4 regions of the Scandinavium manionii genome follow, and region 3 is predicted to be linked to each of the others. Evidence: predicted binding sites of a transcription regulator. Region 3 holds the regulator's gene; each other region holds the start of a gene.
The links. Region 3 encodes PurR, which represses purine synthesis genes. Its sites were predicted from a motif close to CANGCAAACGTTTGCNTG; they were not measured.

Region 1: a site for PurR is predicted at 1,194-1,211, ahead of MUU51_RS09960 (NCS2 family permease). Genes of this name have one in related genera too.
Region 2: a site for PurR is predicted at 1,018-1,035, ahead of pyrD (quinone-dependent dihydroorotate dehydrogenase). Genes of this name have one in related genera too.
Region 4: a site for PurR is predicted at 1,003-1,020, ahead of MUU51_RS10235 (nucleobase:cation symporter-2 family protein). Genes of this name have one in related genera too.

Annotation. Positions count from the first base shown of each region.
Region 1 is NZ_JALIGC010000037.1:34,871-37,076, forward strand. It holds gene phoU (phosphate signaling complex protein PhoU) at 1-427, shown strand, start outside; gene yieH (6-phosphogluconate phosphatase) at 479-1,144, opposite strand; gene MUU51_RS09960 (NCS2 family permease) at 1,314-2,206, shown strand, end outside.
Region 2 is NZ_JALIGC010000040.1:29,611-31,816, reverse strand. It holds gene MUU51_RS17930 (sulfonate ABC transporter substrate-binding protein) at 1-205, opposite strand, end outside; gene ssuE (NADPH-dependent FMN reductase) at 198-773, opposite strand; gene pyrD (quinone-dependent dihydroorotate dehydrogenase) at 1,130-2,140, shown strand.
Region 3 is NZ_JALIGC010000032.1:82,701-84,906, forward strand. It holds gene MUU51_RS03495 (MFS transporter) at 1-73, opposite strand, end outside; gene cydH (cytochrome bd-I oxidase subunit CydH) at 244-333, opposite strand; gene purR (HTH-type transcriptional repressor PurR) at 626-1,651, shown strand; gene punR (DNA-binding transcriptional activator PunR) at 1,670-2,206, opposite strand, start outside.
Region 4 is NZ_JALIGC010000037.1:92,663-94,868, reverse strand. It holds gene gltS (sodium/glutamate symporter) at 1-800, opposite strand, end outside; gene MUU51_RS10235 (nucleobase:cation symporter-2 family protein) at 1,074-2,206, shown strand, end outside.

The DNA of each region.
Region 1 (2,206 bases), on a different contig from region 3:
ACGTATTGGCGACGTGGCGGACAAAATTTGCCGCACCGCGCTGGAGAAGTTCTCGCAGCAGCATCAGCCCCTGTTGGTGAGCCTCGAGTCTTTGGGCCGTCATACCGTGCAAATGCTGCACGACGTGCTCGATGCGTTCGCGCGCATGGACCTGGATGAAGCGGTGCGTATCTATCGCGAAGATAAAAAGGTCGATCAGGAGTACGAAGGCATTGTGCGTCAGTTGATGACCTACATGATGGAAGATTCCCGCACCATTCCAAGCGTGCTGACCGCGCTGTTCTGTGCCCGCTCAATCGAGCGTATCGGCGACCGTTGCCAGAACATTTGCGAATACATCTTTTATTTCGTGAAAGGACAGGATTTTCGTCACGTGGGTGGCGACGAGCTGGATAAACTGCTGGCGGGTAAAGACCCGAAAGAGTGAGTTTTCTGCCCTGACCTCTCCCCACACAGGAGAGGTCAGAATACAGCGAGATTAGCGTGTAATCTCCCAGCCTCGCGCTTTCCACAACCCCGGTAATTCCTCCAGCGAGGAAAAGGTCGTCACTTTCGGATGGTCGATCGGCTGATTATGCGGATCGGCGCAGAAGTAAAAGACCTCCATCCCCGCCGCCACGCCGGACATTGCGCCCGCGCTCGAATCATCCACCAGCACGCAGTTCACCGGATCCACATTCATCGCTTTCGCCGCGTGGTACATCAACGCCGGATCGGGCTTCCAGGCCTGAATGTCATACCCACTGAACAGTTTGTCTGGGAAATGATGCAGCAAACCCGTGTTCCCCAGCGAATGTTGCATTTTGCTCACCGGGCCGTTGGAGACGATGCACATCGGCACCGTCATCGCGTCCAGCAAATCATTCGCGCCAGCTATGACTTCCAGCTCGCTGTCGAACAGCCGTGCAACTTCGGCACGATACACCGGTTCCAGCGTCTCTTTCACCAGATTCACACCGTGTTCGGCGTTAATGGTGTCGATAATCTCGTACAGCTTCACGCCTTTAAAACGCTTAAAAATCGTTTCAAGCTCAAGAGTGATGCCGAATTCCCGGAACATGTGGACATATGCCCGGGAGCAAATCACTTCACTGTCGACGAGCGTGCCATCGCAGTCGAAAAATACCGCCTCAATACTGGACATGCCGTTTCCTGTTGTCACAAGTTTAACGTTTACGTAATACAATTTGCCCCACGCAATCGTTGCCGTATAAGCAAAATCAATGAAAAAAAATGTGTCGTACACCTCCCTATTGTCGCATTTTGGTATAGGATAGCGACGAATTTTCCCCTCCTTAGTTTGGAACCAGAAGATGAGCCAACAACAAAACACCCAGACGTCGGGTCAGGGTCTGCTTCAGCGCGTGTTTAAACTGCGCGAGCACGGAACGACGGCACGCACAGAAGTGATTGCCGGTTGTACAACGTTCCTGACGATGGTGTACATCGTTTTTGTGAACCCGCAAATTCTGGGTGCCGCGGGCATGGATACCAGTGCGGTCTTCGTTACCACCTGTCTTATCGCCGCACTTGGCAGCATCCTGATGGGGCTGTTTGCTAACTTGCCGGTTGCGCTGGCACCCGCGATGGGCCTGAACGCCTTCTTCGCGTTTGTCGTGGTCGGCGCGATGGGCCTGACGTGGCAAGTGGGCATGGGCGCGATTTTCTGGGGCGCGATTGGTTTGCTGTTGCTGACCATTTTCCGGGTACGCTACTGGATGATTGCCAATATCCCAATGAGCCTGCGCGTGGGGATCACCAGCGGTATCGGCCTGTTCATTGGCATGATGGGCCTGAAAAATGCGGGCGTGATTGTCGCCAACAAAGACACGCTGGTGTCTATCGGCCACTTGACGTCTCACAGCGTGCTGCTGGGCATTCTCGGCTTCTTCATCATTGCGATTCTGGCTTCCCGTAACATTCATGCGGCGGTGCTGGTTTCCATCGTAGTGACCACCTTGCTGGGTTGGGCGCTGGGCGATGTTCACTATTCGGGTATCGTTTCGACGCCACCGGATGTGACGTCTGTTATCGGTCATGTTGATCTGGCGGGTTCCTTTAACATCGGCCTGGCAGGTGTGATTTTCTCCTTCATGCTGGTCAACCTGTTTGACTCCTCCGGCACCCTGATTGGCGTGACTGACAAAGCGGGCCTGACCGATGAAAACGGTAAATTCCCGCGCATGAAGCAGGCGCTGTTCGTTGA
Region 2 (2,206 bases), on a different contig from region 3:
GAAATTCCACCCAGGAGAATTTGGTGTTCGGGTAGCGCTTTTCCAGAAGCTGGTGGCTTTTCGCCAGCACCATGCTGATGCTGCCTTTCTGGTAGCCGATGCGCAGTGCGTCCGGGGCAGGTTCTGCCGCGTGGCTCCAGGCTGAAAGGGTCAGCAGCCCGGTCAGCGCCAGGCTGCGAATACGTGGGCGAAACAGATTAAACATGGGCGACTCCTTGCGGAAGATGGAAGGCCGGAACGCGGATGTCGCGGCGGTGCAGCGCTTGCCAGAAGGTTTCCAGCGCACTATCGAGGCGTTTTTGCAGGTTTGGGCTGAACTGCGGTTTGTGCTGATAATCCTGAACCTGGCTGTCATCGGCGAAAACGCCGTGCAGTATTTCCTGTGCTTTCAGGGCGTTGAGTACGGGTTTCAGGGCATAATCCACCGCCAGCATGTGTGCCACGGTGCCGCCGGTGGCCAATGGCAGAACCACTTTGCCTTCCAGCGCGCGTTCCGGTAACAGGTCCAGCAGCGTTTTTAACGCGCCAGAAAAAGAGGCTTTATAAACCGGGGTGGCGACAATCAGGCCGTCTGCCTGCGCCAGTTGTTCAATAAGCGCCAGCAGAGCAGGGCTGTCAAAGCGCGCATAAAGCAAATCTTCCGGTTCGAAATTCTGCAAATGCCAGTGACATACTTCGACGTCCACCCGGGAGAGGGTCTCTCTGGCATACTCCAGCAGCGCGCTGGAACGTGAAGGAAAACGCGGGCTTCCCGCTAGTGTAATGACACGCATAACCTCTCCTTATATCCCTGTCATACTTCAAGCTGCAGGTGCGTTGGCGGCACTTTCTCACCCCAGTCACTTACTCAAGTAAGCTCCTGGGGATTCGTTCTTTTGCCGCCTTCCTGCAACTTGAATTATTTCGGGTATAAATATTTTCATTTATCTAACATTGATAACATTTGTCTGGAGTGTGTCAGAGGCAGGGGCGTTCGCTAAATGATTTTTCTGGCACTGGATTGCCAAAAACTGCAAGTAAGTAAACGTTTGCGCTTATCGCGGCATTTTTTGCGACAGGTCAATTCCCTTTCGGCGGCGGATCGAACATAATACGCCCCCGGTTTGCTACCGGGAATCCAGGAGAGTTCATGTACTACCCCTTCGTTCGTAAAGCCCTTTTCCAGCTCGACCCTGAGCGCGCTCATGAAGTCACGTTTCAACAATTACGCCGTGTAACAGGCACACCATTCGAAGCGCTTGTGCGCCAGAAAGTGCCATCAAAACCGGTCACCTGCATGGGGCTGACGTTTAAAAACCCGCTGGGTTTAGCCGCCGGACTTGATAAGAACGGGGAGTGCATTGATGCACTCGGCGCGATGGGCTTCGGCTCGATTGAAGTCGGTACCGTCACACCGCGTCCACAGCCAGGGAACGACAAACCAAGGATCTTCCGTCTGGTCGACGCCGAAGGTCTGATCAACCGCATGGGCTTTAATAACCTTGGCGTTGATAACCTGGTTGAGAACGTTAAAAAATCCCATTTCGACGGGATCCTCGGTATTAATATCGGCAAAAATAAAGACACGCCAGTTGAGCAGGGTAAAGATGACTATCTGATTTGTATGGAAAAAGTCTATGCTTATGCCGGCTATATCGCGGTCAATATTTCGTCGCCGAATACCCCGGGTCTGCGTACGCTGCAATATGGTGAAGCGCTGGATGATTTACTGTCAGCGATTAAAAATAAGCAAAACGAACTGCAATCTGTTCACCACAAATATGTTCCAGTGGCGGTTAAGATCGCCCCGGATCTTTCGCCTGAAGAATTGATCCAGGTGGCCGACAGTTTAGTTCGCCATAATATCGATGGTGTTATTGCGACCAATACCACACTCGATCGTTCCCTCGTTCAGGGAATGAAACACTGTGATGAAACCGGCGGTTTAAGTGGTCGTCCATTACAACTAAAAAGTACAGAAATTATTCGAATGCTGTCTGCCGAATTAAAAGGGCAGTTGCCTATTATCGGTGTGGGTGGTATCGATTCGGTGATGGCCGCCCGTGAGAAGGTGGCTGCGGGTGCAACGCTTGTTCAGATCTATTCCGGGTTTATTTTTAAAGGCCCACCTCTGATTAAAGAAATCGTTACCCACCTCTAATCTTCATTGTGCAATTTACAACCAGGGCTTTATTTCCGGCCCTGGTTGTTTTATATTCCACAAATG
Region 3 (2,206 bases):
TTGGCGAGAATTCCGTGGTCCCGATGGCAAACGCCCCGATTGCCAACGCCAGCAGGGGAAAATTGATTTTCATGTAACGACTCCGGTAAGCCATCCGTCTGGGATGGTGCAACAGCAGAAGTCAAAAGCATGACATCAATCACAAAAAAACAGAAGTAAACAAAATGGCAAAAGTTTTTTGCAAATCTGGTAACAATCGGCAGGAAGATGAGGCGGAGGAAGAGAACTCTCCCTCCGTATAAATCAATGCAGGACGGCGGTCAGACCGGCGGCAACAATCACGGCCAGCGCAATCACGGTCGTCATCAGAGAGAGCTTAAGGTCGGTACTCATCAATTTTTCTCCTTTTAATCCCCACAACAAAAGTGAGCTTGCTCATTTTTGCACAACTGTACGCAAAAATCTTCCTGGTTTTAAGCTCATAGCGATTTTTCTCTTTCCCTTTGCCTCAGAATCAGACAAAATTCCACGCTAATTTAAAAGCGTACCAGCCATTGACCCCCTCCTGTCGTCCTGTCTGTATCCCGGCGTACTGCAATTCAATTGAATTGTGTTAAGGGTGTGTAAAGGCAAACGTTTTCGTGTTGGTAAACAGGCGTAAGGAAAGGGTCTGGAGTGAGAACGAATGGCAACTATTAAAGATGTAGCGAAGCGCGCAAACGTTTCCACTACAACAGTGTCACATGTAATTAACAAAACGCGTTTCGTGGCGGAAGAGACCCGCAACGCGGTGTGGGCGGCCATTAAAGAGCTGCACTACTCTCCTAGCGCCGTAGCGCGTAGCCTGAAGGTGAATCACACCAAAACAATCGGCCTGCTGGCAACCAGCAGCGAAGCCGCCTATTTTGCTGAAATCATTGAAGCCGTTGAGAAAAACTGCTTCGAGAAAGGCTATACCCTGATCCTGGGTAACGCCTGGAACAACCTGGAAAAACAGCGCGCCTATCTTTCAATGATGGCGCAAAAGCGCGTCGATGGCCTGCTGGTGATGTGTTCTGAATACCCGCAGTCGGTGCTCGAGATGCTGGAAGAGTACCGTCACATCCCGATGGTGGTGATGGATTGGGGCGAATCTAAAGCTGATTTTACCGACTCGGTAAATGATAACGCTTTCCAGGGTGGCTATATTGCCGGACGCTATCTGGTCGAACGCGGTCATCGCGAAATCGGCGTCATTCCTGGCCCGATGGAGCGTAACACTGGCGCCGGACGTCTGGCAGGTTTCATGAAAGCCATGGAAGAAGCGCAAATCAACGTGCCTGAAAACTGGATTGTGCAGGGTGATTTCGAGCCTGAATCTGGCTATCGCGCCATGCAGAAAATTCTTGCGCAACAGCCACGCCCGACCGCCGTGTTCTGCGGCGGTGACATTATGGCGATGGGTGCCTTGTGCGCCGCAGACGAAATGGGCCTGCGCGTTCCACAGGATATTTCAGTCATTGGCTACGATAACGTGCGCAATGCGCGCTTCTTTACCCCTGCCCTGACCACTATCCATCAGCCGAAGGATTCGCTGGGTGAAGCGGCCTTCGATATGCTGCTGGATCGTATTGTCAATAAGCGTGAAGAGTCGCAGTCTATTGAAGTGCACCCGCGCCTGATCGAGCGCCGCTCGGTTGCCGACGGTCCGTTCCGCGACTACCGCCGTTAATGATCTCTCAGGAGCCGGTTATTCCGGCTCCTGTAACCACTCTTTATTCAACGTTTCACTGTCCCCCAAATACTCCAGCAGCCAGCTCAGCGCCGGTGACATGTCATTTTGTTGCCAGGTCAGGCAGCATGCCGCATCCGGGAACGGATTTTCCAGCTCCAGCACCACCCATTCACCGCTGTCGATATACGGACGGGCAAAATGCGTGGGCACCATTCCAGCACACAGCCCGGCTGAAAGACAGGTCGCGGAAGATTCCCAGTCCGGCACCACAATCCGTTTTTGATTATCCAGCAGCCAGGTGATGCGTTTCGGCAACGATCGCGAGGTATCTTCCTGCACCAGCGCCGACCAGTTGCGCAACACATCATCGCTGAGCGGGCCGGGCATCTGCGCCAGCGGATGTTGACTCGACACCACGCAGTTCCAGCTCAGCATCCCCATATCGCGAAACGCGTAACGTCCACCGACCGGGATCGCCTGGGTGGCCCCAATAGCCAGCTCCACGCGCCCGTCGGATAACGCATCCCACACGCCGTTGAACACTTCCTGGAA
Region 4 (2,206 bases), on a different contig from region 3:
AAGCCCAGCACCGCCAGACCATTGCTGAGGATAACCCCGACAAACAGCACGCAGACGAAGGTCGGCAGCTCAAACGTGGTGCCCACCAGCAATTGCGCAACGATTTTCCCGACGGTAAGACAGATAGCAATCAGCGCAATGGTTTCAATCAGCACTAAAGACGTGATCATGCGACCCACTTCTGGCTTTTCGAACGCCGTTGGCACTTCCAGATCGTCCGGTTTACCGTCCGGCGTAGAGGAGTGTTTCACCAGGTAACGCGCCACCGGGCCGCCAATCAGGCCACCCAGCACCAGACCAAAGGTCGCACAGGCCATCGCCACTTCGGTGGCATTGGCGAAACCATAACGTTCGACGAACAGCTTACTCCAGGCCGCACCGGTGCCATGACCACCGGAAAGCGTAATCGAACCGGCCAACAGGCCCATCAGCGGGTCCAGCCCCAGCATTTTCGCCATACCAATCCCGATGGCGTTCTGCATCAGCAGCAGCCCTACCACCACAATCAGGAACGTGCCGACCACTTTGCCGCCGGTGCGCAGGCTCGCAAGATTGGCGTTCAGGCCAATGGTGGCAAAGAAGGCCATCATCAGCGGGTCTTTCAGGCTCATATCGAAATCGATTTCCCAGCCCATGCTCTTTTTCAGCACCAGCAGTGCCAGCGCAGCCAGCAGACCACCTGCGACGGGTTCAGGGATTGTGTATTTCTTGAAGAGGGGGACGGTATGGACAAGTTTGCGTCCTAACAGCAACACCAGCGTTGCCGCAACAAGCGTCGATAGCGTATCGAGATGAAACATAGAAGCTCCTTGTTAGCGCATAATCCAATTTTAGCGACGTGAATACCTGTAGTGAATGTTCTCATCGTTATTAGCAGGAGCCGGATTTTACGCAAAACACAGTGAAAAATGACAGAGAAAAATGTCAGGAGCGGTGAAATTTGCGACAAAACGTGCAAAAACAGCATAAAAAACTGAGTAGTTATGCTTCCTTAATATATTGGAAGCAACCGTTTGCTTTTGCCTGGCAGTCCGCTAAAATCCCCCCTTTTCCACCACGGGATCGCCTCTGAAATGTCAGTGAACACTCTCGAAGCTGAAAATGCGCAACCGATTGCGCAATCTCAGAACAGTGAACTAATCTACCGCCTCGAAGACCGCCCACCGCTCGCGCAGACCCTGTTCGCCGCTTTCCAGCACCTGCTGGCGATGTTCGTCGCGGTGATAACCCCGGCCCTGCTGATTTGCCAGGCGCTCGGTTTACCGGCAGAAGATACGCAACACATTATCAGTATGTCGCTGTTTGCTTCAGGTGTCGCATCCGTCATTCAAATAAAAGCGTGGGGACCGGTTGGCTCCGGACTGCTGTCGATTCAGGGCACCAGCTTTAACTTCGTGGCCCCGTTAATTATGGGCGGTACAGCGCTGAAAACCGGCGGCGCGGATGTTCCAACGATGATGGCGGCGCTGTTTGGCACGTTGATGCTGGCAAGCTTTACCGAAATGGCGCTGTCCCGTGTCCTGCACCTGGCGCGCCGCGTAATTACGCCGCTGGTTTCCGGCGTGGTGGTAATGATTATTGGCCTGTCGTTGATTCAGGTTGGCCTGACTTCCATTGGCGGGGGCTACGCCGCAATGGCCGACCACACTTTCGGCGCACCGAAAAACCTGCTGCTGGCGGGTATCGTGCTGGCGATCATTATTGTTCTTAACCGCCAGCGTAACCCGTACCTGCGCATTGCCTCGCTGGTGATCGCGATGGCGGCCGGTTACGCCGCAGCCTGGTTTATGGGTATGCTGCCTGAAACCGCACCGACCAACAGCCCGGTGATTATGGTTCCGACCCCACTCTATTACGGGCTCGGCATCGACTGGAACCTGCTGCTGCCGCTGATGCTGGTGTTCATGATCACCTCTCTGGAAACCATCGGCGACATTACGGCAACGTCTGACGTCTCCGAACAACCGGTCTCCGGCCCGATCTATATGAAACGCCTGAAAGGCGGCGTGCTGGCGAACGGCCTGAACTCCTGCGTATCAGCGATTTTCAACACCTTCCCGAACTCCTGCTTTGGGCAGAACAACGGTGTTATCCAGCTGACTGGCGTCGCTAGCCGCTACGTCGGTTTTGTGGTGGCGCTGATGCTTATCGTGCTCGGCCTGTTCCCTGCGGTGAGCGGTTTCGTACAGCATATTCCTGAGCCGGT